DNA from 3 places in the Pseudomonas sp. Z8(2022) genome. Region 2 is predicted to be linked to each of the others. Evidence: predicted binding sites of a transcription regulator. Region 2 holds the regulator's gene; each other region holds the start of a gene.

Region 1 (9,445 bases), 1.8 Mb from region 2:
GTTCCTGATGGACTGGGAAAGCGCCAGCAAACTGCCCTGGGGCGTGCTGCTGCTGTTCGGTGGTGGTCTGTCGCTGGCTGGCGTGATCCGCAGCACCGGCCTGGCCGAGTGGATCGCCCAGAGCCTCGGCGCACTGGGCGCACTGCCGGTGATTGCAATGATCGGCGTGGTGGTGCTGGTGATCATCTTCCTTACCGAGGTCACCTCCAATACCGCCACTGCCGCCGCCTTCCTGCCACTGCTGGGTGCACTGGCCGTGTCGCAGGGCATGCCGGCCGAACTGCTGGCGATCCCCGCCGCCATCGCTGCCAGCTGCGCGTTCATGATGCCGGTGGCGACACCACCCAACGCCATCGTGTTCGGCACCGGGCATATGAAGATACAGTCGATGATCAAGGCAGGCTTCGCCCTCAACCTGTTCGGCGTGGTGCTGGTGACCCTGATCTGCTACCTCCTGGTCGGCAGGATCTGGGCTCACTGAGCACTGTTCACCAAGCAAAGAAAACGGCGCCTTCGGGCGCCGTTCTCGTATGCGGTGTCAGGTAACCGGCGCGCAGCAGCTGATGCTGTCGGCACCGGGTCATTTCAACGATTCTGATACTGACGAAACAGCCCCGGTGGAATCCCCGAGCTGTCGGTGTCCTTCCACGGACCACCGGCCTGCGGCGACCAGCTCCAGCCACCGTCCCAGCGGTAGAAGATACGCTCGCGGTAGTAGAGATCTCGCGCGCCCTCGACCACGTAGACGCCCAGCGCCGGGTTCCAGTGGCTTTTCACCCCTGGCGGCGGCGCGTAGCGCGGGTGCGATGGCTGCTGCTGCACTGGCGGCGGATCGCCAGCCGGCGGTGTCGGTTGCTGCAGTACGCAGCCAGTCAGACTCAGCCCGATGGCGCAGGCCAGCGCCAGGCGCTTCATTGGGCCTGCCCGTCGCGGCTGTCGATCAGCAGCGTCTGCACGTCACGAGCGGTGTTGGAAACCGGCCCGGTCTGGCCGGTCCACTCGCCCTGTGTGGCGTTGCCGGCACGGGACACACGGGCCACCAACTGTACCTGGTCGAATCGGGAAATCTTCAGTTCGGGCATCATCGCGTCCACATCGGAGAGGCTGATCTGAACCGGCAGGTCGGAAACCTTCAGGCGTTTGACTGCCAGCGGCATTGGTGGGCCGCTGAGTGCGCGGGCGAAGACGAATACGGCATCGTCCGGCTGCACGTTCTGCTGCACTTCGGGCGCCAGCGACACGCTGACCTCCAGAGCATGCACCTTGGCGGCCGGCCCGGCGGCAGCACCGGGCTGCTCGCCTTCACTCATCTGCTGCCGGGCGCGCTCGATACCACCGGCGATGGCCACGCGAGACGGGTCCTGCTCCGGCAGTACGGCAACCAGGCGCTCCCAGTAGCGCACTGCATCAGCATAGCGCTGACTTTCATAAGCCGCGATGCCGAGCAGCCCAAGGCTGGTGACCTCTTCCGGATCGGCCTGCAGCGCCTCGTCGGTGAGCCCCTGCAGTTGCTCGTTCCACTGCTTGCCCTCGGCGAAATACAGCGCCTGCGCCCACTGGCCGAGCAGTTCCGGGGCACGCCCGGCGATCTCCACCGCGCGCTCGAAGGCCTTGGCGGCATCGCCGGCACGCTCCTGCGCCATATAGGTACGTCCGAGGAAATACCAGCCTTCGGCGGAGTCCGGCTGCTGCTTGACGGTCTGCTCCAGGCGCGCGGTCATCTCCTCGATGCTCTGCGGCTGCATGGCGGCCAGCTGACGGCTCTGCTCGAGCTCGTCGAGCGCGCCCCAGTGCAGGTACAGGGCTACACCGAGCACCGGCACCAGCAACGCCGAAACCAGCGGGATCTTGCCGCCGAGCACGCCACTGCGACGCTGCACGCCCTCGGTATCGGCGAGCAGCTCGCGCGCCGCTTCGGCACGACCGGCCTCCAGCTGCGCATCATCGAGCACGCCGGCCTGACGCTGGTTTTCCAGCTCCTGCAGGCGCTCCTGATAGAGAGTGACGTTGAGGGCGGTACGGTCTTCTTCGGCCTGCAGCTTGCGAATGCGCAAAACCGGAATCAGCAGAAACGCCAGGGCGGTCAGCAACAGCAGCCCGGCGGGCAACCAGAAATCGATCATTGGTCTTTCTTGTCCTGAGAGGCTTGGGCGAGCAGCGCGGCGAGGCGCGCCTGCTCATCGGCGGAAAGGCCAGCGGCGGAGCGTGTCTTCTGCTGGCCGCGACGGCGCAGGACGATCACCCCGAGCACGCCGAAACCTATCAGCAGCAGGCCGGCCGGGCCGTACCAGAGCAGCAGCGTGCGGCTGGTCAGCGGTGGCTTGTAGAGCACGAAGTCGCCGTAGCGGGAAACCAGGAAGTCGATGATTTCCTCGTTGCTCTTGCCCTCCTCCAGCATGCGATAGATCTCGCCACGCAGGTCCATGGCGATCGGCGCATCGGAATCGGCGATATTCTGGTTCTGACACTTCGGACAGCGCAGCTCTTCGATCAGATTGCGGTAACGCTGGCGCTCAGCCTCGTTGGCGAACTCGAAGGTGTCGATGGCAGCATGCGCACTGGCCAACAGGCCCAGTGCCAGACCGGCGGACATCAGCACACGTTTAGACAGGTGCCATGAAAACGTCGCGAGCGAAGAGCAGGCAAGGCGAAAGCAGGCGAAGAAGCGGAGTTTACAAGTTGTAAATGAGCATTTGACCGGGCTGGCGTTCCAGCCTGTTTTCAACGCAGCATGATCGAGCACAGTAGTTTTCATGGTGCCTGTGCCTCGTCGACCAGTTCCTGATAGATCGGCGCCAGTTTTTCGCGCCAGATGCGCTCGTCGATGGCTCCGACGTACTTGTGGCGGATGATGCCCCTGGCGTCGATGAAGAAGGTCTCCGGCGCGCCATACACGCCCAGGTCCAGGCCCAGGCTGCCCTTGGCATCCTCGATGTTCAGCTGGTAGGGGTTGTGCAGCTCGCGCAGCCACTTTTGCGCCGGTTCGCGCTGGTCCTTGTAGTTGATGCCGTGAATCACCACGCCGGCCTCGGCCAGCTTGTTCAGCACCGGATGTTCGTGACGACAGGACGGACACCAGGTGGCCCAGACATTGACCAGTGCAGGCTTGCCCTTGAGGTCATCTGCGCTCAGGGTGCGCTCGGGATTGTCCAGCGCCGGCAGACTGAAGGCCGGGAACGGCTTGCCGATCAGCGCCGAGGGCAACTCGGAGGGATCGAGGAACAAACCGCGATACAGGAATACGGCAATCGCCAGGAATGCCAGTAGCGGCAACAGCAGCAGCAAACGTCTCATGCGCTGACCTCCTGCATGCCCAGAGCTTCACGCACACGGGTGCGTACCTTGATCCGGTAGCGCTTGTCGGCCGCGGCAAGTAGACCGCCGAAGGCCATCAGCAAACCACCGAGCCAGATCCAGCGGACGAAGGGTTTGATGTGAATGCGCACGGCCCAGGCGCCCTGCTCCAGCGGCTCGCCGAGGGCGACGAACAGATCGCGGGTAAAGCCGGCATCGATGCCGGCCTCGGTCATGGTCGACTGCTGCACGGTGTACAGACGCTTCTCCGGGTTCAGCACCTTGATCTGCCGCTCACCGTCGAAGACACGCACCGTGCCCTTGTCGGAGATGAAGTTGGGGCCTTCGTGATGCACGGCGCCGTCGAACTGGAAGCGATAGCCCGCCAGCTCCACCGAGTCACCCGGTGCCATGCGCAGGTCGCGCTCATAGCTGCCCAGGCTGGTCAGCACCACACCCAGGGCGCACACGGCAAAACCCAGATGCGCCGTCTGCATGCCCCAGTAGCTGCGGCCGAGACCCGGCAGCCCCTTGAACAGGCCCTTGTGCCTCGTTTTGTCGAGAATGTCGCGCACACCACCGAGGATCACCCAGAACGCCAGCAGGCAGACAGCCAGCACCGACCAGTGGAAATCACCATGCAGGAAGGTAGCGACGACCGCGAGCACGACACTGGCGACCAGCACCGGCGTCAGCATGCTGCCCAGCCACTTCAGCGGGGTGTCCTTCCAGCGCACCAGCACGCCGACGCTGATCACCGCCATCAGCAATGCCATCAGCGGCAGGAACAGTGCGTTGAAGTATGGTGGGCCGACCGACAGCTTGGCGCCGCTCAGGGCATCGAGCACAAGCGGATAGAGAGTGCCGAGCAGGATCATGGCCGCGGCCACCACCAGCACGATGTTGTTGACCAGCAGCAGCGTCTCGCGCGACCACAGGCCAAAGCCGACCTGGCTCTTGACCACCGGCGCACGCACGGCGAACAGCGCCAGCGAACCGCCGACCACCACCAGCAGGAAGGCGAGGATGAATACGCCGCGCTCCGGGTCGGTGGCAAAGGCATGCACCGAGGTCAGCACTCCGGAACGCACCAGGAAGGTTCCGAGCAGGCTGAGGGAGAACGCGGCAATGGCCAGCAGTACGGTCCAGCTCTTGAACACGCCACGCTTTTCCGTCACGGCCAGTGAGTGGATCAGCGCCGTGCCCACCAGCCAGGGCATGAAGGAGGCGTTCTCTACCGGGTCCCAGAACCACCAGCCGCCCCAGCCCAGTTCGTAGTAGGCCCACCAGGAACCCAGGGCGATACCGATGCCGAGGAAGGCCCAGGCGACGATGGTCCAGGGCCGCGACCAGCGCGCCCAGGCGGCATCCAGCTTGCCGCCAAGCAGTGCGGCGATGGCGAAGGCGAAGGCTACCGAGAAGCCGACATAACCCATGTACAGCATCGGCGGGTGGACGATCAGGCCGAAGTCCTGCAGCAGGGGATTGAGGTCACGACCATCAACGGGCGAGTTCGGCAGCAGGCGCTCGAAGGGGTTGGAGGTGATGATCAGAAACAGCAGGAAACCGACGCTGATCATGCCCATCACTGCCAGCACGCGGGCCAGCATCTCTTCCGGCAAATGCCGCGAGAAGATCGACACGGCAAAGGTCCAGCCGGCCAGGATCAATGCCCACAGCAGCAGGGAGCCTTCGTGTGCCCCCCAGACCGCGCTGAACTTGTAATACCAGGGCAGCGCCGTGTTGGAGTTGCTGGCCACGTAGGCGACGGAGAAGTCGTCGACCATGAAGGCGTAGGTCAGGCAGATGAAGGCAAACAGCAGGAAGGCGAACTGCCCCCAGGCGGCCGGCTGCGCCAGGCTCATCCACTGGTGGTCACTGCGCCAGGCGCCGATCAGCGGCAGCGTGGCCTGCGCCATGCACAGGCACAGCGCCAGGATCATCGCCAGATGGCCGAGCTCGGGGATCATTGCGCGCTCTCCTGCTGGTAGCCCTGCTTGGCGGCGGTTGCAGCATCGTGCTGCTGCTTCATCCCACTCTTTTCCAGTGCCTGCATCACTTCAGGCGGCATGTAGTTCTCGTCGTGCTTGGCTAGCACTTCATCGGCCACCAGCACACCGTCCGCGTTCACGCGACCAAGGGCGACGATGCCCTGCCCCTCGCGGAACAGATCCGGAAGGATGCCGCTGTAGCGGATGGTCACGCCGTGAGCGCCATCGGTGACGATGAAATCGACTTCCAGCGAATCGGCCGAACGCTTCACCGAACCCTCCTGCACCAGACCGCCGGCACGAATGCGGGTATCCACCGGCGCCTCGCCGTTGGCGATCTGGCTCGGGGTGTAGAACAGATTGATGTTCTCCTGCAGCGCGGTCAGCGCCAGCGCGACGGCGATGCTGACACCGCAGAGGATGGCCAGAACAATGTACAGACGTTTCTTGCGAACCGGATTCACTTCGACTTCTCCCGGCGCAAACGGCGCGCCTCGTCTTGCAGGTAACGGCGGCGAGCCAGAATCGGCAGCACCACATTCAACGCCAGGATCGCCAGGCTGATGCCGTAGGCGCTCCAGACGTAGGCGCCATGGGTACCCATGGCGAGGAATTCGGAAAAGGACGAGAAGCTCATGCCTTGCCCTCCACCAGGTTCTGCACTTCGGCCTTCACCCAGCTGCTGCGTGATTCGCGCTTGAGCACTTCCAGACGCATGCGATACAGCAGCACGGCGCCGAAGAAGCAGTAGAACCCCAGCACCGCCAGCAACAGCGGCAGCCACATTTCCACCGGCATCGCCGGCTTTTCGGTGACCTTGAAGGTGGCGGTCTGGTGCAACGAGTTCCACCACTCCACCGAGTACTTGATGATCGGGATATTGATCACGCCGACGATGGCCAGCACCGCGCAGGCCTTGGCGGCGCTGTCGCGGTTGCTGATGGCGTTGCCCAGGGCGATCACACCGAAGTAGAGGAACAGCAGGATCAGCATCGAAGTCAGGCGCGCGTCCCACACCCAGTAGGTGCCCCAGGTCGGCTTGCCCCAGATCGCACCGGTGAGCAGCGCAATGGCCGTCATCCAGGCTCCAATGGGCGCTGCCTGCTGCAAGGCGACGTCGGCCAGCTTCATCTTCCACACCAGGCCTACCAGCCCGGCGATGGCCAGCATCACGTAGATGGATTGAGCCAGGAAAGCGGCCGGAACGTGGATGTAGATGATGCGAAAGCTGTTGCCCTGCTGGTAGTCAGGCGGCGCGAAGGCCAAGCCCCAGACCAGGCCCGCAACAGTCAGCAACACGGCAGCGATGCTGAGCCAGGGCAGCCAGCGGCCACTCATCTCATAGAACCACTTGGGCGAACCCCACTTGTGAAACCACGTCCAGTTCATGCTCGACTCATTATTCAGGCCTGGCTCGACTGCTGTCGGTCAGGTGTATCACGGTTCGTTCCTATTCGCCGACACTGATGGTCAGACCGGCGGCAATGGCAAAAGGTGTCAGGGTCACCGCCAGCGCAGTGAGGCTGGCCAGCCACAACAGGTGGCCAACAGCCGGCAGTCCTTGCAGGGCCGCCTGCAACGCCCCGCTGCCGAGAATCAGCACCGGGATGTACAGCGGCAGAATCAGCAGCGCCAGCAGCAGGCCGCCGCGCTTGAGACCAACGGTAAGCGCGGCGCCCACCGCGCCAAGCAGACTCAGCACCGGAGTGCCAAGCAGCAGGGAAATCAGCAGTACCGGCAGGCAGCGCCCGGGCAAACCGAGCATCAACGCCAACAGAGGGGCCAGCAGAACCAGCGCCAGACCGCTGAAAAGCCAGTGTGCCAGCACCTTGGCCAACACCAGAAGAGGCAGGGGGTGCGACGAAAGGACCCACTGTTCCAGCGAACCATCCTCGAAATCGCTGCGGAAAAGCCCGTCCAGCGAGAGCAGCACGGCCAACAGCGCCGCCACCCAGACCAGCCCCGGGGAAAGGGTTTGCAACAATTGCGTCTCCGGCCCCACCGCCAACGGGAACAGGGCGATGACGATGGCGAAGAAAACCAGAGGGTTGGCCAGGTCGGACGGACGGCGGGCGAGCAGGCGCATTTCGCGCGAAAGCAGCTGAGTGAAAACGTTGCTCATGCGGCGTACTGCCCCAGATCCAGATCGCGATAGGACGCCGGTTTGTGCTGCAGGCTGTGGTGAGTGGTCAGCACCACCACGCCGCCTCGCTCGCAGTGCCCGGCCAGATGCGCTTCGAGTTGCGCCACACCGCTCTTGTCCAGCGCGGTGAATGGTTCATCGAGCACCCATAACGGTGGCGTGTCTTCCAGGTACAGGCGCGCCAGAGCCACTCGACGCTGCTGACCGGCCGACAGGGTGTGACAGGGAACGTCTTCGAAGCCGCGCAGCCCGACCGCCTCCAGCGCCCGCCAGATCGCTTCGCGGCTCGCCGGGCGATGCAGCGCGCAGAGCCAGGCCAGATTCTCTTCAGCGCTCAGCAGGCCCTTGATGCCGGCGGCGTGACCGATCCACAACAGATTGCGCGCCAGCTCACTGCGTTGCTCGGCCAGCGCCCGCCCCTGCAGGAGAATGTCGCCGGTGGTCGGCTGCCGCAGACCGGCGATCAGACGCAACAGGCTGGTCTTGCCACTGCCGTTGGGGCCACTGATCTGCAACATGTCACCTGGCTGCAGCGCGAAATGCAGTTGCTCGAAAAGCATGCGCCAGTCCCGCTCACAGCTGAGCGCCACGGCTTCGAGAAGAGGAACGGGACGGGTCATCGATACCTGGCAGGGTTAAAGTCGACGGTACTCCGGCCGCTATACTGACGCGTGCCGGAAGTGCGATGCGCAGCGGGCCGGCATTATACATGGCGCATCACTGTCCCCGCAGTCAGCATTTTCGACAGGGTGTTAATCTGTCGCAGGCAAATCGGCCTGAGGCTTGCCCACCTGGCAGCACACCACCAGATACGTGAGAGCCCATGAGCGAAATCAGCAGCCCACGCCCGCTTCCGCCATCCTCACCGGTGAGCCGCAGCACTGCGAGCGCTGCCGACATGGCCGTACGCCTGCTGCAGCCGCTGGAAGGCATGCTGGCCGCCGGCGAAAGCGCCAGGGCCGAAGTTGTCGCGATTCGCGAGCAGGCGCAGACCTTCCAACTACTGCTGAAACTGACGCTTGAAGGCGGCAGGCAGGCGACCCTGCAGGCCGAAAGCCCCAGACAGCTGGCTCAGGGCAGCGCGCTGGTGGTTACTGCACTGTCCGACACCCGCCTGACAGTGGCCCTGCAGGCCGGCGGTGACAAGCCGCTGACCAGCCTTGATCTGCAGCAACTGCCGCCCGGCACCCTGGTCCAGGGCAAGGTCGTCAGTCGCGACGTCCTGCCGCCCCAAGGCGCACAGACGATCTATCGCCTGGTGGTGAATCTGCTCAACACCCCGCTTGCCGGCAGCAAACTGGCACTCGACAGCCCACTGGCACTACCGCTCGGCAGCCTCCTCAGCGCTCAGGTGCAGGGCAGCCAGAGCCTCACCTTCCTGCCCCTCAGTGGCCGCCTCGACCAACTGGTGCTGGGCCAGCAACTGGCGGCGCAGCAGAATCGCCAGGCTTCGCTGGAGGGTCTGTTCAAGGGATTGCAGAACCTCAGCGGCGGCGACGAGGCGCTGCGCGGCAGTATCGACAAGCTGTTCGGCACACTGCCCGACAGCGCTCAGTTAAGTACCGCCAAGGGCCTGGCGCAGGCGCTGGCAAACAGCGGCGTGCTGCTCGAAGCCAAGCTGCTGCAGGGCCAGACGGGAGCCCTGCAGCAGGATCTTAAAGCCAATCTGCTGCGTCTGATTGCCCAACTGACGCCGCAGCTGCCGGGCGGTGCCGGCACCCTCGCCGGCCTGCAGAATGCGTTCAACCAGAATCTGCCCAACCTGGCCCGGCAACTGCTCGGCGTGAATGCGGCCGGATCGTCGAGGCAACAGGCACTGACCTTCCCCCTACCCTCGCGCCTGTTGCAGAACATGGATGGCGAGGCTGATCTGGAAACCCTGTTGAAACTCGCTGCGGCGGCCGTTTCGCGGCTGCAGACCCACCAGTTGTCGAGCCTGGCGCAAACCCAGGTCGACGCCAACGGCAATCTGCTGACCACCTGGCAACTGGAGCTGCCCATGCGCCATCAGCAGGAA
Region 2 (9,445 bases):
ATCGTCATTCGTCCTTCCTCGAAGGCGCGCTCGGCCAGCGTCTGTTCCCCGAGTGGCTGAGCCTCGACGAGCGTCCGCATCTGCCGCGTGCCCTGGGCAGTGCGGCTTTCGATGGCGATGGTCTGGCCACATACGCCAAGCCGTTCGTGGAGAAGGGCGAACTGGTGTCATACGTGCTCGGTACCTATTCCGGACGCAAGCTGGGGCTTCCGAGCACCGCCAACTCCGGCGGCGTGCACAACCTGTTCGTCACACATGGCGATGAGGATCAGCAGGCGCTGATTCGGCGCATGGGGCGTGGCTTGCTGGTGACCGAGCTGATGGGCCAGGGCCTGAATCTGGTAACCGGCGACTATTCCCGTGGCGCGGCGGGGTTCTGGGTGGAGAACGGCGAGATCCAGTTCCCGGTGCAGGAGGTAACCATCGCCGGCAATCTGCGTGACATGTTCCGCCAGATCGTCGCGGTCGGTTGCGACCTGGAGCGGCGCGGCAATATCTGCACCGGCTCGGTGTTGATCGAGAGGATGACCGTCGCCGGCAGTTGAGGCGGCAGTAACGATAAGGCCACCCGCAGGTGGCCTTTGTTTTGGCGGAAGGTATTACTCGCCTTCGTCGAAGTAGTTTTCGATCAGCCCCACCAGGGCGGCCATCGCTTCTTCGTCCTGCTCGCCTTCGGTCAGCAGATGTACATTGGTGCCTTTGCCGGCAGCCAGCATCATGACTGCCATGATGCTCTTGCCGTCCACCAGGCTTTCGGCGCTGCGACCAATGCGTACCTGGCAGGGGTAGGTGCTCGCCACGCCGACGAACTTCGCCGCGGCGCGGGCATGCAGACCGAGCTTGTTGATGATGGTGATCTCACGTGCGGGCATCGCGGCATGGCTCCTTAGCTGAGGTCGCGGTGACGCACCTGGACATTCTTCAGCAAATCTTTGAGTGCCTGACTCAGGCGATTGGCCAGATAGACCGAGCGGTGGTGACCCCCGGTGCAACCAATGGCGATGGTGACGTAGGCGCGGTTGCTGGCGGCAAAACGCGGCAGCCATTTTTCCAAGTAGACGAGGATATCCTGATACATCTCCTCGACCTCCGGTTGCGCCGCCAGGTAGTCGACCACGGGTTGATCCAGGCCGGAATAGTCGCGTAGTTCAGGTTTCCAATAGGGGTTGGGCAGGCAACGTGCATCGAACACCAGATCGGCATCGACCGGCATACCGCGTTTGAAACCGAACGACTCGACGAGGAAGGCAGTCCCGGTCTGCGTCTGGCCGAGCAGGCGCAGCTTGAGCGTATCGCGCAGCTGATAGAGGTTCAGGCGGGTCGTATCGATCTTCAGATCGGCCCGATCAGTGATCGGCGCCAGCAACTGCCTTTCGTAGGCGATGGCCTCGGCCAGCGAGCGGTTGTCGTTGGTCAGCGGATGGCGTCTGCGGGTTTCCGAAAAACGCTTGAGCAGCGTCTCGTCTTCGGCGTCGAGGTAGAGTACGTCGCAGCGAATGTTGCGCTTGCGCACTTCTTCGAGCAGTTCCGGGAAACGCTTGAGCTGACTCAGCAGGTTGCGTGCATCAATGGAGACGGCTACCTGCGGCAGCAACAGGTCGCTGTGCGGCAGGAAGCGCTCGGCGAGGTCCGGCAGCAAGCCGGCCGGCAGATTGTCGATGCAGTAAAAACCGTTGTCCTCAAGTACATCGAGGGCGGTGCTCTTGCCCGAGCCCGAGCGACCGCTGACGATGATCAGGCGCATGTCATTGACCGTTCTGAATGTCCACCACAACCTGATAGAGATCTTCGCCACTGTTGGCCTGGCGTAGACGTTCGCGTACATCCTGGCGGTCGAGCATGCTGGCGATCTGGCGCAGCAGTTCGAGATGCGCGTCAGTTGCCGCCTCCGGCACCAGCAGGACGAACAGCAGGTCGACCGGTGCGCCGTCGATGGCGTCGAAGTCGACAGCGGTTTCGAGGTGCAATACCGCGCTGATCGGTGCAGTGCAGCCGGCCAGGCGACAGTGGGGAATGGCAATGCCGTTGCCGAAGCCGGTGGAGCCGAGCTTCTCGCGGGCGATAAGGCTTTCGAATATGTCCTGGGCATCCAGGTCGGGCAGATCGCGCGCAACCAGATTGGCGATCTGTTCAAGCACGCGTTTCTTGCTGCCGCCCGGCACGTTCACCAGGGAACGGCCGGGGGTCAGGATATTTTCAAGTCGGATCATGGATTGGGAATGTCAGCGGACTGTTGCGCCTTGCAGACGCTCGAGCTGCTTTTCCTTGTGCTTGATGAGTTGACGGTCGAGTTTATCGACCAACAGGTCGATAGCTGCGTACATGTCCTGATGTTCGGCATTGGCGACGACTTCGCCGCCGGCAACATGCAAGGTGGCTTCGATCTTCTGCTTGAGCTTTTCGACCTCCATGGTCACCTGAACATTGGTGATTTTGTCGAAGTGGCGTTCCAGTCGGCCCAGTTTCTCGCCGACATAGTCACGCAGGGCGTCGGTCACAACCAGCTGATGTCCACTGATGTTGACTTGCATACCGCTTTCTCCTTGTTGCCTTGTGTAAGAGGCGAGTCAGGCTCGACCCGCCGCCGGAACACTTTGGCCTGAAAGCCAATGGCTTTCAGTCGATCTGGCTTACATCAGTCGCTTGCGCTCACTGGAGGGCGCAATGCCGAGGGATTCGCGATACTTGGCGACCGTCCGACGGGCGACTTGGATGCCTTGTGCCTCCAGTAAACCAGCGATCTTGCTGTCACTCAATGGCTTTTTCGCGTTTTCCGCGGCAACCAGTTTCTTGATGATTGCGCGGATCGCGGTGGACGAGCATTCGCCGCCTTCGGAGGTGCTGACGTGGCTGGAGAAGAAGTATTTCAGCTCGTAAATACCGCGCGGGGTATGCATGAATTTCTGCGTGGTGACACGTGAAATGGTCGACTCGTGCATGCCCACGGCTTCAGCGATGTCGTGCAGTACCAGCGGTTTCATCGCTTCGTCACCGTAGTCGAGAAAACCACGCTGATGTTCGACGATCTGTGTGGCGACCTTCATCAGCGTTTCATTGCGGCTCTGCAGGCTCTTGATGAACCAGCGGGCCTCCTGCAGCTGATTGCGCAGGAAGGTGTTGTCGGCGCTGGAGTCGGCGCGTTTTACGAAGCCGGCATATTGCGGATTGACCCTCAGGCGCGGCATGGCTTCCTGATTCAGTTCCACCAGCCAGCGATCGTTGTGCTTGCGCACGATCACGTCCGGCACGACGTACTCCGGTTCGCTGGATTCGATCTGCGAGCCCGGGCGCGGATTGAGGCTCTGAATCAGATCGATGACCTGGCGCAGTTCTTCTTCCTTGAGCTTGGTTCGGCGCATCAGCTGGGCGTAGTCGCGGCTGCCGAGCAGCTCCAGATAGTCGCCGACGACGCGCTGTGTCTCGCTCAGCCAGGGTGTGCTGGCAGGCAGCTGGCGCAACTGCAGCAGCAGGCATTCGCGCAGGTCGCGGGCACCGATACCCGCAGGTTCGAACTGCTGGATGCGATGCAGCACGACTTCCACTTCGTCCAGCTCGATATCCAGCTCGGGATCGAAGGACTCGGTCACTTCCTCGAGGGTTTCCTCGAGGTAACCGTCGTTATTGATGCAGTCGATCAGGGTGGCGGCGATCAGCCGGTCCTTGTCCGACATGGGGGCCAGATTCAGTTGCCAGAGCAGATGGCTCTGCAGGCTCTCGCCGCTGGAAGTGCGGGTGGTGAAGTCCCACTCGTCATCGTCGTTGCTGGGCAGGCTGCTGGCGCTGGTCTGGTAGATGTCTTCCCAGGCGGTATCGACCGGCAGCTCGTTGGGGATGCGTTCACCCCACTCGCCGTCTTCCAGGTTGTCTACTGTCGGGTTGGTTTCCTGGTAGCTCTCTTCCTTGCTCGGGGCAGGGGTGGCGCTTTCGGCGCCATCGGCCATCGGATCGCTGTTGTCGAAGTCGTCGCCGTCTTCCTGGCGCTCGAGCATGGGATTGGATTCCAGCGCCTCCTGGATTTCCTGCTGCAGGTCCAGGGTCGACAGTTGGAGGAGGCGGATAGCCTGTTGCAGCTGCGGGGTCATCGTCAGCTGCTGGCCCATCTTGAGGACTAGCGATGGTTTCATTGCAGACCTTAATTTACTGGCGAGTTACGCCTTCCACATCAGGGCGCCGAAGCGCCGCCAGGAAGCAAATTATATGCCTGAATTTCTTGTTCTTGCCTAGGGGTTGCACTATTTCTGTGGCGGAACCGCGACGATCTAGAGGCGGAACTCGTGGCCCAGATAGACTTCTTTCACTGTCTGGTTGGCCAGGATGGTTTCGGCATCGCCTTCGGCGATCAGCCGTCCATCATTGACGATGTAGGCGGTCTCGCAGATATCCAGGGTCTCGCGGACATTGTGATCGGTGATCAGGATGCCGATGCCCTTGGTCTTGAGGTGATGGATGATCTGCTTGATATCGCCCACCGAAATCGGGTCCACACCGGCGAAGGGTTCGTCGAGGAGGATGAACTTGGGGTTGGTCGCCAGGGCGCGGGCGATCTCCACGCGGCGTCGCTCGCCACCGGACAGGCTCATGCCGAGGCTGTCGGCGATGTGGTGGATATGGAACTCCTGCAGCAGGTTTTCCAGCTCTGCCTGACGTCCTGCGCGGTCCAGATCCTTACGCGTTTCGAGAATGGCCATGATGTTGTCGGCCACCGACAGCTTGCGGAAGATCGAAGCCTCCTGCGGCAGGTAGCCGATGCCGGCGCGAGCACGACCATGCATGGGCTGATGGCTGACATCCAGGTCGTCGATCAGTACGCGGCCCTGATCGGCACGCACCAGGCCAACGATCATGTAGAAGCAGGTTGTCTTGCCGGCACCGTTGGGGCCGAGCAGACCAACGATCTGCCCGCTTTCGATGCTCAGGCTGACATCACGCACGACCTGGCGGCTCTTGTAGCTTTTCGCCAGGTGTTGGGCTTTGAGAATGGCCATTACTGCTGCTGATCCGCGGGTTTGTTCTTCGGTTGGATGACCATGTCGATGCGCGGGCGCGGCGTACTGACGTTGCCGCCCGTGGCGCGACCGGCATTGACGATCTGGCGGCGGGTGTCATAGACGATCTTCTCGCCTTCGAAGGTATTGCCTTCCTGGATCACCTTGGCCTGGTCGATCAGTACGATGCGCTCGTTGCTGGCGAAGTACTGGATGGTCCTGCCGTACGCCTTGACGATGTCCTTGTCCACGGCTGGCTTCTGCTCGTAGTAGGCCAGGTTGCCCACCGAAGTGAACACATCGATATCGCCGCCGGCGGTCTGGGTGATGGTCACGGTGTCACCGGTGATCTTCAGGGTGCCCTGGGTGATGATCACGTCACCGCGGTACACGGCTACGCCTTGCTTGTCATCCAGTTCTGCACTGTCAGCCTGGATGCGAATCGGCTGATCGCGATCCGATGGCAGTGCCCAGGCCGTCGCGCTTCCCAATGCGGCGCCGAGGCTGAAAATCAGGGGGAGGGTGTTAACGAACCTCATGCTGGCCTCTTACGTTGGACTGCAGGAGCATCCTGCCGTCATTCAAGTACGCTTTCATTCCTTGTGCCGTGGTCACCCCGTTGGCCGCGACGATTCTAACGGCTTGCTCGGTCTGCGCATATTCCTTCTCGGGAATAACGGTCATGCGGCTGCTGGTGATGATGGTCGGACGGTTCTTGGCGTCGGTGCGGGCAATGCGCACATCGTCGATCAGTTCTACCTCGACGCCGCCTGGAGAAACCTCGGCACGCTGACTGGTCACTTGCCATGGCAGGTCGGTGCCGCGATAGAGATCCAGTTTGGGGGTTTCGATCAGGGTGATGTCGGTGCTCTTGATGTGTTCGAGCCGCTCCGCGGTCATCCGGTAGTGCAGTTTGCCGTCATCCTGGAATTGCACGGTGCGCGCGCCGACGACATAGAAATCGACGACATTGTCATCGCTGCTCTGCTGGACTACGCGGGCGCTGTCCGGAGCGAGGTTCCAGTAGCCCAGGGCAGCCACCACGACTGCAATCAGGGCAAAGATCAAGGTGTTGAGGATTTTACGCGGCATGCTGTTCTCTACAGGTAGGCGGCCTGGGCCGCATCCAGGGTGCCCTGGGCACGCATGATCAGTTCGCAGAACTCGCGCGCCGCACCTTCGCCGCCGCGTGCCTGGGTTACGCCATGGGCGTGCTGGCGCACGAAACTGTCGGCACTGGCCACAGCCATTCCCAGACCGACTCGGCGGATGACCGGAAGATCCGGAAGGTCATCGCCCAGATAGGCGACCTGTTCATAGCTTAGGCCGAGTTCGGCGAGCAGGCCGTCGAGAACGACGAGCTTGTCTTCACGTCCCTGGAACAGGTGCTGGATGCCCAGGTTGTTGGCGCGGCGTTCGACCACCGGAGTTTTGCGTCCGCTGATGATGGCCGTGCGTACGCCCGAGGCGATCAGCATCTTGATGCCGTGGCCGTCGAGGGTGTTGAAGGTCTTGAATTCGCTGCCGTCTTCGAGAAAGTACAGACGGCCATCGGTGAGCACGCCGTCGACATCGAAGATCGCCAGTTTTACCGCGCGGGCGCGTTGCAGCAGGTCACTCATCACATCACCCCCGCGCGCAGCAGGTCGTGCATGTTGAGGGCACCGACCGGGTTGTTCTGATCGTCGACCACCACCAGGGCGTTGATCTTGTGGTCTTCCATGATCTTCAGGGCCTCGGCTGCGAGCATGTCCGCGCGTGCGGTCTTGCCGTGCGGCGTCATGACTTCGTCGATCAGCGCCTGGCGCACGTCGATGCCCTTGTCCAGGGTGCGACGCAGGTCGCCGTCGGTGAAGATGCCGGCCAGGCGACCGTCCTGCTCCAGCACCACGGTCATTCCCAGGCCTTTCTGGGTCATCTCCAGAAGGGCTTCGCGCAGGCTGGTGCCGCGGCGTACGCGTGGCAGCGCATCGCCCTGATGCATGACATTCTCCACCTTGAGCAGCAGGCGGCGGCCGAGGGCGCCACCCGGGTGGGAGAATGCAAAATCTTCGGCGGTGAAGCCGCGTGCTTCCAGCAGGGCAATGGCCAGGGCGTCGCCCAGCACCAGGCTGGCGGTGGTCGAGGAGGTCGGCGCCAGGTTCAGAGGGCAGGCTTCCTGCGAAACACGTGCATCCAGGTTGACCTCGGCGGCCTTGGCCAGTGGTGAGTCGGGGTTTCCGGTCATGCTGATCAGGCGGATGCCGAGGCGCTTGATCAGCGGCAGCAGGGTGACGATTTCGGCGGTTGAGCCCGAGTTGGACAGTGCCAGGACGATGTCGTCCCGGGTGATCATGCCCATGTCGCCGTGGCTGGCCTCGGCCGGGTGGACAAAGAATGCCGTGGTGCCGGTGCTGGCCAGGGTTGCGGCGATCTTGTTGCCGATGTGTCCGGACTTGCCCATGCCGACCACGACCACGCGGCCCTTGCAGTTCAGAATCAGCTCGCAGGCCTTGATGAAATCGGCATTGATGCGGGGCAACAGCTCCTGTACCGCTTCAAGTTCGAGGCGAATGGTGCGTTGCGCGGAATCAATCAGGTCGCGGGTCTGGTTCATTGGACTGAGCTGTCAGGCGAAAAAGACCGCGATTATAACGAGAAAAGCTGTCCGCGCTCACCTTTGCTGTGCGCACGCCCTTTCGAAACTGTCTCAAGTCTGAACGCCGTATCGTGGCGCTATTGGGCGGCATGTTCAGCCAGTGCTATAGTTCGCCGCCATTTTGGCCCCCTCTGGCCGGCGCGTGTCCCCGCATCGGGAGGCGGCGTCCGCAAGGAAGGCCTGATTTTCAAGGAGTTCAGATGAGCGCCGAGCACGAGTACGCGATCGAGTTGCAGGGCGTCAGCTTTCAGCGCGGTACCCGGTCGATTTTCGACAAGGTCGATATCCGTATCCCGCGTGGCAAGGTCACGGGCATCATGGGCCCTTCCGGTTGTGGCAAGACGACCTTGTTGCGTCTGATTGCAGCGGAGCTGCGCCCCTCTGCGGGTGATGTGCGCGTGAATGATGTCAGCCTGCCGAAGCTCTCGCGGGACGAGCTGTTCGATGTGCGCAAGCAGATGGGCGTACTGTTTCAGAGTGGTGCGCTGTTCACCGATCTCGACGTGTTCGAGAACGTGGCGTTTCCACTGCGCGTGCACACCAAGCTCCCTGAAGAGATGATTCGCGACATCGTCCTGATGAAGCTGCAGGCCGTTGGTCTGCGCGGTGCGCTGGATCTGATGCCGGACGAACTGTCCGGCGGTATGAAGCGCCGTGTGGCGCTGGCCCGTGCCATTGCCCTCGATCCGCAGATTCTGCTGTACGACGAGCCGTTTGTCGGTCAGGACCCCATCGCCATGGGAGTGCTGGTGCGCCTGATCCGTCTGCTCAATGATGCGCTGGGGATCACCAGCGTGGTGGTATCCCATGACCTGGCGGAAACCGCCAGCATCGCCGACTACATCTATGTGGTGGGTGATGCTCAGGTGCTGGGGCATGGCACGCCGGCCGAACTGATGGAGTCGGACAACCCGCGCATTCGTCAGTTCATGAAGGGCAGTCCGGACGGGCCGGTGCCATTCCATTATCCGGCGCCGGATTATCGCGAAGATCTGTTGGGGAGAGGTTGATGCGCAGAAATTCACCGATCGAGCAGCTGCGTCTGTTCGGTCGTGCGGGTATCGATGTGGTCGCGACGCTGGGGCGTTCGGTGCTGTTCCTCTTGGGCGCACTGTTCGGTCGCAGCCGCGCCGGCAAGCCGCTGCAATTGCTGATCAAGCAGCTGTTTTCAGTCGGCGTGATGTCGCTGGCGATCATCATCGTCTCCGGCATCTTCATCGGCATGGTGCTGGCCCTGCAGGGCTACAACATTCTGGTCAGCTACGGTTCCGAGCAGGCGGTCGGGCAGATGGTTGCGCTGACTCTGCTGCGGGAACTGGGTCCGGTGGTGACCGCGCTGCTGTTCGCCGGGCGTGCGGGGTCGGCGCTGACCGCCGAGATCGGCAACATGAAGTCCACCGAGCAGCTCTCCAGCCTGGAGATGATCGGCGTCGATCCGCTCAAGTACATCGTTGCGCCACGGTTGTGGGCCGGTTTCATCTCCATGCCGTTGCTGGCGATGATCTTCAGTGTCGTCGGCATCTGGGGCGGGGCGATGGTTGCCGTGGACTGGCTGGGCGTCTACGAAGGCTCGTTCTGGTCCAACATGCAGAACAGCGTTTCCTTTTATGACGATGTGCTCAATGGCGTGATCAAGAGCATCGTCTTTGCCTTCGTGGTGACCTGGATCGCCGTATTCCAGGGCTACGATTGCGAACCCACTTCCGAGGGCATCAGTCGCGCGACCACGCGCACCGTGGTGTACGCCTCGCTGGCCGTGCTTGGCCTGGATTTCATTTTGACCGCTTTGATGTTTGGAGACTTCTGATGCAAAACCGCACGC
Region 3 (9,445 bases), 1.9 Mb from region 2:
AACGGACAGTGCCGCCTGCGGGGCTGCAACGGCGAGCGCGATACCTGCGAGCAGGCCGATGATGATCTGCGTCACCAGGCTGGTACGGTTGAGGAACTGCAGGACAGGGTGCATGGCTTGGGACATCGCGTGGTTCTCTGGTTGCTGGGCACGTTGCAGGTCGCGTCGGGCCTGGATCGAGAGGCATTTCTGCATGGCCTGCGGAAGGCTTGCCGAAAAATAGCGCGCGACTCTAGCACAGCCTCGCCTGGCTTCGAGCCAGCGAGCGCGCATATGGGCGACAGGGCGCAAGCCCGTGTCGCATCTCGGTAAGCTTTGCCGGCCTGGATGGCGCATTAACGAATCGGCATTCACTGTGGGCGTCGAAGGCCGGAATCGAGGCCTGGGACGTCATCCAACCAATCAAGTCGAGCAGTTGGCGCTACTCTGTACCTTATGGGTGGCCATCGGCGTCTGAGACATTGCGGACCGACATCGAACTGTCTGCTGCGCAATTCATCGAAGGCCTTATCGCCAAATACCATGAGTTAATCCGCTTCCGGGATGGAACAGCGCTTTGCAAGCGTCCCGTGCCGACTGGCCAGTCCTGAATCATTGTTACCCAGTACAAGGAGCTTTACCCGCCAATGCGCCTGATCTGGAAGTCATTCCGCTCGCTGTATTTCGCCACTTTGCTGATGTTGCTCGGCTCCGGTCTGCTCAGTACCTACCTGGCGCTGCGTCTGGCCAATACGGTGGACGGTCTGTGGGTAGGTGCATTGATGGCGGCCAACTACCTGGGTCTTGTGGTCGGCGGCAAGCTGGGACATCGGCTGATCGCGCGGGTCGGGCACATTCGTGCGTATGTCGCGTGCGCCGGGGTGGTGACGGCGGCAGTGCTGGGGCACGGCCTGGTGGAATGGCTGCCGTTCTGGCTGTTTCTGCGTCTGCTGGTTGGCCTTGGCATGATGTGCCAGTACATGGTGATCGAAAGCTGGCTGAACGAGCAGGCCGAAGCCAAGCAGCGTGGCCTGGTGTTCAGCGGCTATATGGCGGCGTCCTACCTGGGCCTGATCCTGGGTCAGCTTGCCCTGGTCCTGCACCCGACGCTGGGACTGGAACTGCTGATGCTGGTGGCTCTGTGCTTTGCCCTGTGCCTGGTGCCGGTGGCGCTGACCCGACGGGTGCACCCGGCCCCCCTGCACCCGGCGCCGCTGGAGATGCGCTTCTTCCTCGGACGGGTGCCGCTGTCGCTGACCACGATCTCCGTGGCCGGTCTGCTGATCGGCTCGTTCTACGGCCTGGCGCCGCTTTACGCTACGCGCATGGGGCTCTCTACCGAGCAGGTGGGTCTGTTCATGGGCTGCTGCATTCTGGCCGGGCTGCTGGTGCAGTGGCCGTTGGGCTGGTTGTCGGATCGGCGTGACCGGGTGCGGCTGATTCGCGGCTGTGCAGTGCTGCTGCTGTTGAGTGCGGCGCCGCTGGCTGCCCTGCCCGAGGTGTTCATCGGCTTGCTGTTCGGTATCGGCTTTCTGGTCAGCGTGATGCAGTTCAGTCTCTATCCGCTTGCCGTGGCGCTGGCCAATGACCACGTCGAGCCGGAGCGCCGGGTGTCGCTGACGGCGATGCTGCTGGTCATCTTCGGTGTCGGTGCCTGCGTCGGGCCGCTGCTGGCGGGCGTGTTGATGCGTTTCTATGGGCCCAACATGCTTTACGTATTTTTCTGTTTCTGCGCGTTGATCCTGATCTGGCGGATCCGCCCCGAGGTGGTGACCAATCGCCACCAGGTCGACAACGCTCCGGTACAGCACGTGGCGATGCCCGGCAACGTGGCCAGCTCGCCGCTGGTCGCGGCACTCGATCCACGGGTGGATGAGCAGACCGTGCAGGAACAGATGCAGGAGCCGGCTGCTGCCGCAGCTGAAGATGATCAGGAAAAGGGGCAGGGCGCTCAGTAGGGCGCCTGCAGCTGGGCCTACAAGGGGTCGTCGCTCTCGGTGCGGCGAGCCTCACGCTGCAGCTGATAGACGAAACGCTCGACCTGGCGTTGTTCCAGACCATTGATGCGGTGGAAGCGTGTGCCGACGAAGGTCATGTCGACCTTTTCCTCGTAATGCACATGGCGGATTTCCACGGCGCAGGTCAGATCGCCGAAGGGCAGATAGGCTGTGAGGCGTTCGTGTACCTGGCCGCTGCTAAACTGCTGGGTGATATTGCCGGCAAAGCGCAGCTTGCAGCCGCTGGCCGAGATATCCAGCAGATGGCCTGACAACGGCTCACGCAGCTTGTCGCCACTGAGAACCACCTTGATCAGATCACCCAGTTTCAGCTGGGCGCGATAAGCGCTGCGCCGCTGGTGATAGATCACTTCGGTGGGCAGAGGGGTCCAGTAGCACGGCGCCCCATCGAGTTCGCCGATCTGTGCGTCGTGCCCACAGCTCCAGGCCACTCGAACACCATCGCGGTAAGCCTCGACATCGAAGGCTTCACCCTGCTTCAGAAAACGTTCGCCATCGGTTGGGATGATCTCATCCAGCGCTATGCGGGCGCGGTCCTTATCGATTTCGACAAGATAGCTTTGAAAGCGCTGGCCACGGTCCTTGAACTGGATAATCAGGGGGTCATGGTTTTGCTGCAACTGACGCAGGGTCGCAATGATCTCGACGGATGTCTTGAGCACCTTGGGCGGTTGAGGACCGCTCTCGTCGTTGAACGCGCTGGACACAGTTCGTAACTCTCCGAGTCATGGACTACACGGCACCAGCATACTGGCAGAATGCCGGTATGTCCCTGTGCTTTTTTTGTATTGCGGTGGTCACGCCTGGCTGAGAGGCCTTTGCTGGGCGATTCTAGCGGCCGTACCACGGCTGTCATAGAGACCGGGCGTTTCGCCGCCGCGCAGAATGCCGAGAACGCTGCGAACTGAGGCCTGATTGGCGCGGATCAAGCGGCCATTGCGCAGATTGGCCTCCTGGCAACGCTGCAGCAGGGCGGACAGTTCTCCGCTGCGAGCGAGCAGCTGATCACCTACGGACGATTTGCCTGCGAGTGCGCTGAGCCCTTCTTGATCGGCGCTCAGGCCGGCGCTTTGCAGCAGGCGGCTGCGGTCGCTGCCATGCTGCTGGAGCAGGGCGAGCAGCGGCTGCTTCTCGTTGAGCAGGGTATCCAGGCGGGGCAGGTCACGCTCGGTGAGTGCCTGGAATTCGTTATCGATCAGCTCAAGCAATTGCTCGGCGGTGCCGATATCGGCGATGAACAGATCAAGCAGGGCTGTATCGTGCATGGCGGGCTCTTGGGGATCGGGCGTCCAACACCCCCAGCGCAGCCCTGGGACTAGCGCTGGGATTCGAAATCGAGCAGTTTCTGGGCGACGCGTTTGCTGTCGACCTGATAGCTGCCGTCGGCGATGGCCTGTTTCAGCTGGGCCACGCGCTCCTTGTTGACGATAGGCTGAGCACGCAGCTTCTCGCTGATTGCCTGCAACTGCTTTGCCTCGCGGCTCAGTTGCACGGGTTCTCCGCTCTTGGCGTTGGTTTGTTCATCGGTACCGGTGACAGGCGCCTTGCTCGGCTGTGCCGACTCACTGCGATTGCCAGCTTGAGTTGCGCCGGTACGCCCCGCACTGGCGGGTGTATTGGCATTGTTCAGCCGGTTGAAGTCGATGACCATGATGCAGAACCTCGGACGATATGGTGGACGCTTGCCATGCTTTTCGGCCGCGGCCGGCAAAACTTTAGGATTAATTTCATCGCGTCATTCAACAGTGTAGGGAATCGCCTGACCTTTGCGCTACAAGAAACATGCCTACATGGAAACTTCCACCTGGCCTGGGCCGACGACGCGTGCACGAACCACCCGCTGCGAACGCAGGTTGCGAACATTGATCTGCTCGCCGGGGGCGCCGTTCGTCAGGGCCTCGCCAGGCATGCGTACGCTCACAGTGGTGCCGCGAGCACTGATGACGACCTGATCACCGCGCCGTATGACCTCTGCGACCTGCAGATGGCTGGGAGCCAGAACCTGATCACCGCCCAGCTGGCGCGTCAATTTCTTGCCGATCGCCTGCGCGGGGTCCGTCAGGAAGTTTTGACCGAGCGTCCCGATGTCGCGTTCCATCATGCTCAGATCTGCCGCCTTGATCACGCTCATGCGCTTGAGGGGACGGGTCACCACGACGACCTGCCGGTACAGGCGTACTTCAGCCGGCACGAACACGGTCCAGGGGGCAGTGCCGTCGCAGCGTACTCTCGTGGTCACACGGCCCAGCGGCTGCGCCGGGCTCTCCAGCGTTGTGGTCAGTGGTCGATCGCACAGAGGCAGACGCAACCTGGGGTCGAGCCGATTGACACGAATTTCATGGCGGCCCTGAATTTCGCTACGCTGTAGATATTCAGTGGTTACCTGCTCAAGAAAGGACTCGGTGGCGCCGATAAGCTGTTCGGTGCTGGTGAAAGTCGCAGCCGCAGTAGTGTTGTAGCCGAGGATGGGCAAAGCGAGTACAACGGGCAAAGAGACGAGGCACTTTGCCATTAGCTGACGGAATGATGACGTTCTTGGCTTCATGATCAATGCAAAGCAAGCCCCGTGCCGCCTGCTAGGCTGCTGGAGGCAGGCGTTACCAAAACGATAAGGAGTCCGGGCATGGCCGGGTTGATGGATTCGGTTAACCAGCGCACGCAGCTGGTAGGGCAGAACCGTTTGGAGTTGCTGTTGTTCCGCCTGGAAGGCCCACAGCTTTATGGGATCAACGTATTCAAGGTGAAGGAGGTGCTGCAGTGCCCCAATCTCACCATCATGCCCAAATCCAGCCAGGTGGTGCGGGGCGTGGCCAACATTCGTGGTGGCACCATTCCTATCCTTGACCTGTCCATCGCCACCGGGCGGGCAGCGCTTAAAGATCTGAAGTCCAGTTTCGTCATCATTACCGAATACAACACCAAGGTTCAGGGCTTTCTGGTGCGTTCGGTGGAACGTATCGTCAACATGAACTGGGAGGAGATCCATCCGCCACCCAAGGGAACCGGGCGCGATCACTACCTGACCGCCGTCACGCGGCTCGACCAGCAGCTGGTCGAGATCATCGATGTCGAGAAGATTCTCGCCGAGGTTGCGCCGACCTCCGAAGTGATCTCCGAAGGGGTCATCGATGATCAGGTGCAGAGTCAGGCGGTAACCAAGCATGTGCTGATCGTCGATGACTCTTCGGTGGCGCGCAAACAGGTCGTGCGTTGCCTGCAAACGGTCGGTGTCGAGGTTACCGCGTTGAACGATGGGCGGGAGGCACTCAATTACCTCAAGAGCATGGCGGACGAGGGACGTTATCCCGACAAGGAATTGCTGATGCTGATCTCCGACATCGAGATGCCCGAGATGGACGGATATACACTGACAACGGAGATTCGTAGCGATCCGCGCATGCAGAAGCTGTATATCCTCCTGCATACTTCGCTTTCTGGTGTGTTCAACCAGGCGATGGTGAAGAAGGTCGGTGCTGACGACTTCCTGGCCAAATTCAAGCCAGATGATCTGGCGGCGCGTGTAGTCGATCGCATTCGCGAATCGGATGGGGGCTGAAGGAGCGACCTTCGGCGAACGTTATGGTAGGTGAGGCGGCCCTAGTGTCTTCAGGTAACTTGGATTTCGAGCAGTTCCGGACTTTCCTGGAAAAGGCCTGCGGTATTCTGCTTGGCAGCAACAAGCAGTATCTGGTCTCCAGCCGTCTGAACAAGCTAATGGAACAGAACGGCATCAAGACCCTGGGCGAGCTGGTGCAGCGCATGCAGAGCCAGCCGCGCGGCGGGCTGCGCGAGCAGGTGGTGGATGCCATGACCACCAATGAGACCTTGTGGTTTCGCGACACCTATCCCTTCGAGGTGCTCAAGAGCCGTGTGCTGCCGGAGTTGATCAAGGCCTACCCGGGGCAGCGCCTGCGTATCTGGTCGGCCGCCTGCTCGTCCGGGCAGGAGCCATACTCGCTGTCGATGGCCATCGATGAGTTCGAGCGTACCAACCTCGGTCAGCTCAAGGCCGGGGTCCAGATCGTCGCCACCGATCTTTCGCCTTCGATGCTGGCCAACTGCAAGTCCGGTGAATACGACAGCCTGGCCATGGGACGCGGTCTTTCGCAGGAGCGACTGCAGCGCTACTTCGATCCCAAGGGGCCGGGGCGCTGGCAGGTCAAGGCGCCGATCAAGAGCCGCGTCGAGTTCCGTCCGCTCAACCTGCTGGACAGCTATGCGGTGTTGGGCAAGTTCGACATCGTGTTCTGCCGAAACGTGCTGATCTACTTCTCTGCAGAGGTGAAGAAGGACATCCTCACGCGTATCCACGCGACGCTGAAACCGGGTGGTTACCTGTTCCTTGGTGCCTCCGAGGCGCTCAATGGCCTACCGGACAAGTATCAGATGGTGCAGTGCAGTCCGGGGATCATTTACAAAGCCAAGTAGACACGAGAAGTGTCTGTTTCGCAAACGGGAGACCATAGGTCTCCCGTTTGCTTTTCCGGGGTTTGAATACCCCCCCCAGCCGCCCTTGGTGATCCAGGCGGGCGGCAATCTCCACACCAGGCTTTGCCGCTTGCTTGCCAGCAGGCGGAAAGCCCTTGCCGCTTTGCCGCTTCATACGCCTGATTTTTTATACAAGTTATTGAATTTGTTGAACTAAATAACTTGGCATGGCCTTTGCTGAATAGCTCGCAACAGTGACCACATGGCCTTAGCGGCAAAGGTTCGGAACATGAGCATCAACTTCGGCAAAGCACTTGGCATCCACGAACAGGCACTCGGTTTCCGCTCTCAGCGCGCCGAGATCCTGGCAAACAACATCGCCAACGCGGATACCCCGAACTACAAGGCGCGCGATCTGGATTTCGCCAGCGTACTGGCCGAACAGAGCAACCGCATGCAGCGTGGCAGTGTTTCTCTGAACCGTACCGACAGCCGTCATATCCCTGCCGAAGGCGTGAACACCGGCGACGCCGAACTGCCTTACCGCACCCCGTTCCATGCCTCGATGGATCAGAACACCGTCGACCTGCAGATCGAGCAGTCGAACTACGCCGAGAATGCCGTGCAGTTCCAGGCCAGCTTCACCTTTCTCAACAACAAGTTCAAAGGGCTGACCGCGGCCCTGCGCGGCGAATAAGGAGCGCGACCATGTCCCTTGCCAGTGTTTTCAATATCGCCGGAACCGGCATGAGCGCCCAGAGCACTCGCCTGAACACCATTTCCAGCAACATCGCCAACGCCGAGACCGTGTCTTCGAGCCTGGATCAGACCTACCGCGCCCGCCACCCGGTCTTCGCCACCGTGTTCCAGCAGGCGCAGGGCGGCGATCGTGGTTCGCTGTTCGCCGAACAGGACGAGGCCGGACGTGGTGTCCAGGTGCTGGGCGTGATCGAGGATCAGAGCAGCCTGATGCCGCGCTACGAGCCGGATCATCCGATGGCCAACGCCGATGGCTACGTCTACTACCCGAACGTCAACGTGGTCGAGGAAATGGCCGACATGATCTCTGCCAGTCGCGCCTTCCAGACCAACGTGGAAATGATGAATACCGCCAAACAGATGCTGCAGCGTGTGCTGACCCTGGGTCAGTAACGTATCGAGGAGACTAGGGATGAGCACAGTAAGCGGCGCGAGTTCGGTACTGGATCAGTACCAGATCAAGCAGGACACCAAGCAGAGCAAGGATCTGGGCAAGAACGAGTTCCTCAATCTGCTGGTTGCACAGTTGAACAACCAGAACCCGCTGGAGCCGCAGGGTAACGGCGAGTTCATCGCCCAGTTGGCCCAGTTCAGTCAGGTGGAGGGGGTCGAGAAGCTCAACGCCAGCATGGGAACGCTGCTCTCGACCTATCAGTCCTCGCAGGCCCTGCAGGCTTCTTCGCTGGTCGGGCGCAAGGTGATCGTGCCGAGCGAGAAGGCGGTGGTCGACACCAGCGAGAGTTTCAAGGCGAGCACCATACTGCCGGTCAGCAGCAGCAACGTGTATGTCAATGTCTACGACAACTCGGGGGCGCTGGTAACGCGCATCAACCTCGGTGAGCAGGCCGCCGGCAACGTCAGCTTCATCTGGGATGGCAAGGATGCTGACGGCAATGTCGCTCCGCCGGGGACCTACAAGTTCGAGGCGCAGGCCACTTACGGTAGTGAAACCAAGGGACTTTACACCCTGCTGCCGGCCAACGTCGACAGCGTCACGCTGGGTGGCAATGAGCTGATGCTCAATCTTGCCGGCCTGGGCAGCGTTCCTCTTTCTCAAGTGCAGGTCATCGGCCAATAACTATTGCCGCCGGCAGTTCCGGCAAAGGAGTTTTCCATGTCGTTCAATATTGGTCTTAGCGGTCTGCGTGCCGCGACCGGCGACCTCAACGTCACCGGCAACAATATCGCCAACGCCGGTACCGCAGGCTTCAAGCAGTCGCGTGCCGAGTTCGCCGACGTCTACGCCGCCTCCGTACTGGGTACGGGCAAGAACGCGCAGGGCAGCGGTGTGCTGCTGGCCGATGTTTCGCAGTTGTTCAACCAGGGCAACATCAACTACACCAACAACGCTCTGGATCTGGCCATCAACGGCAATGGCTTCTTCATGACCAGCAACAACGGCGAGATCGGCTATACCCGTGCCGGTTACTTCGGCACGGATCGTGATGGCTACATCGTCAACAACTTCGGCTACCGCCTGCAGGGTTATGCCGCCGATGAAACCGGCAATATCCTGCCGGTGCAGGACGATCTGCGTATCAGTGCGGGTCAGCAGGAGCCTCGGGCGACGACTACGGTCACGCAGCGGACCAACCTGAACTCCAATGCCGTCCGTCCTGCCAATGCCGGAACCATGGCGGCTCCGACCTTCGACCCGAGCGACTCGAAGTCCTTCAACTGGTCGACCTCTACCAATATCTACGACGCGCAGGGCAATGCCCACGTGATGACTCAGTACTTCGTCAAGAACGAAGCGCCGGCCAACAACGGTTGGGTCATGCATGTGCTGATCGATGGCGTGAATCCGCGTGATCCATCCAGTACCCAGCCGTTCAGCTATGCGGTGAACTACGATGCTGCCGGGCAGTTGGCCACGCCGGCAATCACGCCGCTGGCCAGTGTGCCGGCCAACCCGGCGCTGGACGCTCCGGCCATTCCCGGCGGCACACCCAACGGCATCTTCGTTCTGGCGGATACCGATTGGGTGCCGGCCGAGATAGATCCCCTCAACCCGGGGACCATGGTGCCTAACGGTGCTGACAGCGATTCCTTCACTTTCGATATGCGGGGTTCGACCCAGTACGCGGCGTCCTTCGGGGTCAATGCCGTCAGCCAGGATGGCTATACCACCGGGCAGCTTGCGGGTATCGAAATCGACGATACCGGGGTGATCTTCGCCCGCTACACAAACGGTCAGTCCAAGGTGCAGGGGCAGGTGCTGCTGGCCAACTTCGCCAACGTTCAGGGATTGACGCCAGTGG

Evidence for each region. The regulator sigma-54, encoded in region 2, starts transcription at its own class of promoters, with help from an activator protein. The targets are predictions, from matches to a motif close to ANTGGCATNNANNTTGCTNT.
Region 1: the regulator sigma-54 is predicted to act here: its motif matches at 8,199-8,218, upstream of OEG79_RS08110 (flagellar hook-length control protein FliK).
Region 3: the regulator sigma-54 is predicted to act here: its motif matches at 6,647-6,666, upstream of flgB (flagellar basal body rod protein FlgB).

What each region holds. Positions count from the first base shown of each region.
Region 1 covers NZ_CP107549.1:1,704,859-1,714,303, reverse strand. The annotation lists gene OEG79_RS08165 (SLC13 family permease) at 1-481, shown strand, start outside; gene OEG79_RS08160 (hypothetical protein) at 586-915, opposite strand; gene ccmI (c-type cytochrome biogenesis protein CcmI) at 912-2,123, opposite strand; gene OEG79_RS08150 (cytochrome c-type biogenesis protein) at 2,120-2,593, opposite strand; gene OEG79_RS08145 (DsbE family thiol:disulfide interchange protein) at 2,752-3,294, opposite strand; gene OEG79_RS08140 (heme lyase CcmF/NrfE family subunit) at 3,291-5,264, opposite strand; gene ccmE (cytochrome c maturation protein CcmE) at 5,261-5,749, opposite strand; gene ccmD (heme exporter protein CcmD) at 5,746-5,922, opposite strand; gene OEG79_RS08125 (heme ABC transporter permease) at 5,919-6,674, opposite strand; gene ccmB (heme exporter protein CcmB) at 6,736-7,407, opposite strand; gene ccmA (cytochrome c biogenesis heme-transporting ATPase CcmA) at 7,404-8,048, opposite strand; gene OEG79_RS08110 (flagellar hook-length control protein FliK) at 8,252-9,445, shown strand, end outside.
Region 2 covers NZ_CP107549.1:3,545,250-3,554,694, reverse strand. The annotation lists gene pmbA (metalloprotease PmbA) at 1-545, shown strand, start outside; gene OEG79_RS17045 (HPr family phosphocarrier protein) at 600-872, opposite strand; gene rapZ (RNase adapter RapZ) at 887-1,744, opposite strand; gene ptsN (PTS IIA-like nitrogen regulatory protein PtsN) at 1,746-2,210, opposite strand; gene hpf (ribosome hibernation-promoting factor, HPF/YfiA family) at 2,223-2,531, opposite strand; gene OEG79_RS17025 (RNA polymerase factor sigma-54) at 2,631-4,124, opposite strand; gene lptB (LPS export ABC transporter ATP-binding protein) at 4,260-4,985, opposite strand; gene lptA (lipopolysaccharide transport periplasmic protein LptA) at 4,985-5,524, opposite strand; gene lptC (LPS export ABC transporter periplasmic protein LptC) at 5,511-6,077, opposite strand; gene OEG79_RS17005 (KdsC family phosphatase) at 6,086-6,607, opposite strand; gene OEG79_RS17000 (KpsF/GutQ family sugar-phosphate isomerase) at 6,607-7,581, opposite strand; gene OEG79_RS16995 (ABC transporter ATP-binding protein) at 7,824-8,633, shown strand; gene mlaE (lipid asymmetry maintenance ABC transporter permease subunit MlaE) at 8,633-9,430, shown strand; gene mlaD (outer membrane lipid asymmetry maintenance protein MlaD) at 9,430-9,445, shown strand, end outside.
Region 3 covers NZ_CP107549.1:1,641,998-1,651,442, forward strand. The annotation lists gene sstT (serine/threonine transporter SstT) at 1-126, opposite strand, end outside; gene OEG79_RS07805 (MFS transporter) at 627-1,937, shown strand; gene OEG79_RS07810 (flagellar brake protein) at 1,955-2,704, opposite strand; gene OEG79_RS07815 (flagella synthesis protein FlgN) at 2,795-3,262, opposite strand; gene flgM (flagellar biosynthesis anti-sigma factor FlgM) at 3,313-3,648, opposite strand; gene flgA (flagellar basal body P-ring formation chaperone FlgA) at 3,784-4,542, opposite strand; gene OEG79_RS07830 (chemotaxis protein CheV) at 4,621-5,553, shown strand; gene cheR (protein-glutamate O-methyltransferase CheR) at 5,598-6,425, shown strand; gene flgB (flagellar basal body rod protein FlgB) at 6,715-7,122, shown strand; gene flgC (flagellar basal body rod protein FlgC) at 7,134-7,577, shown strand; gene flgD (flagellar hook assembly protein FlgD) at 7,597-8,262, shown strand; gene flgE (flagellar hook protein FlgE) at 8,299-9,445, shown strand, end outside.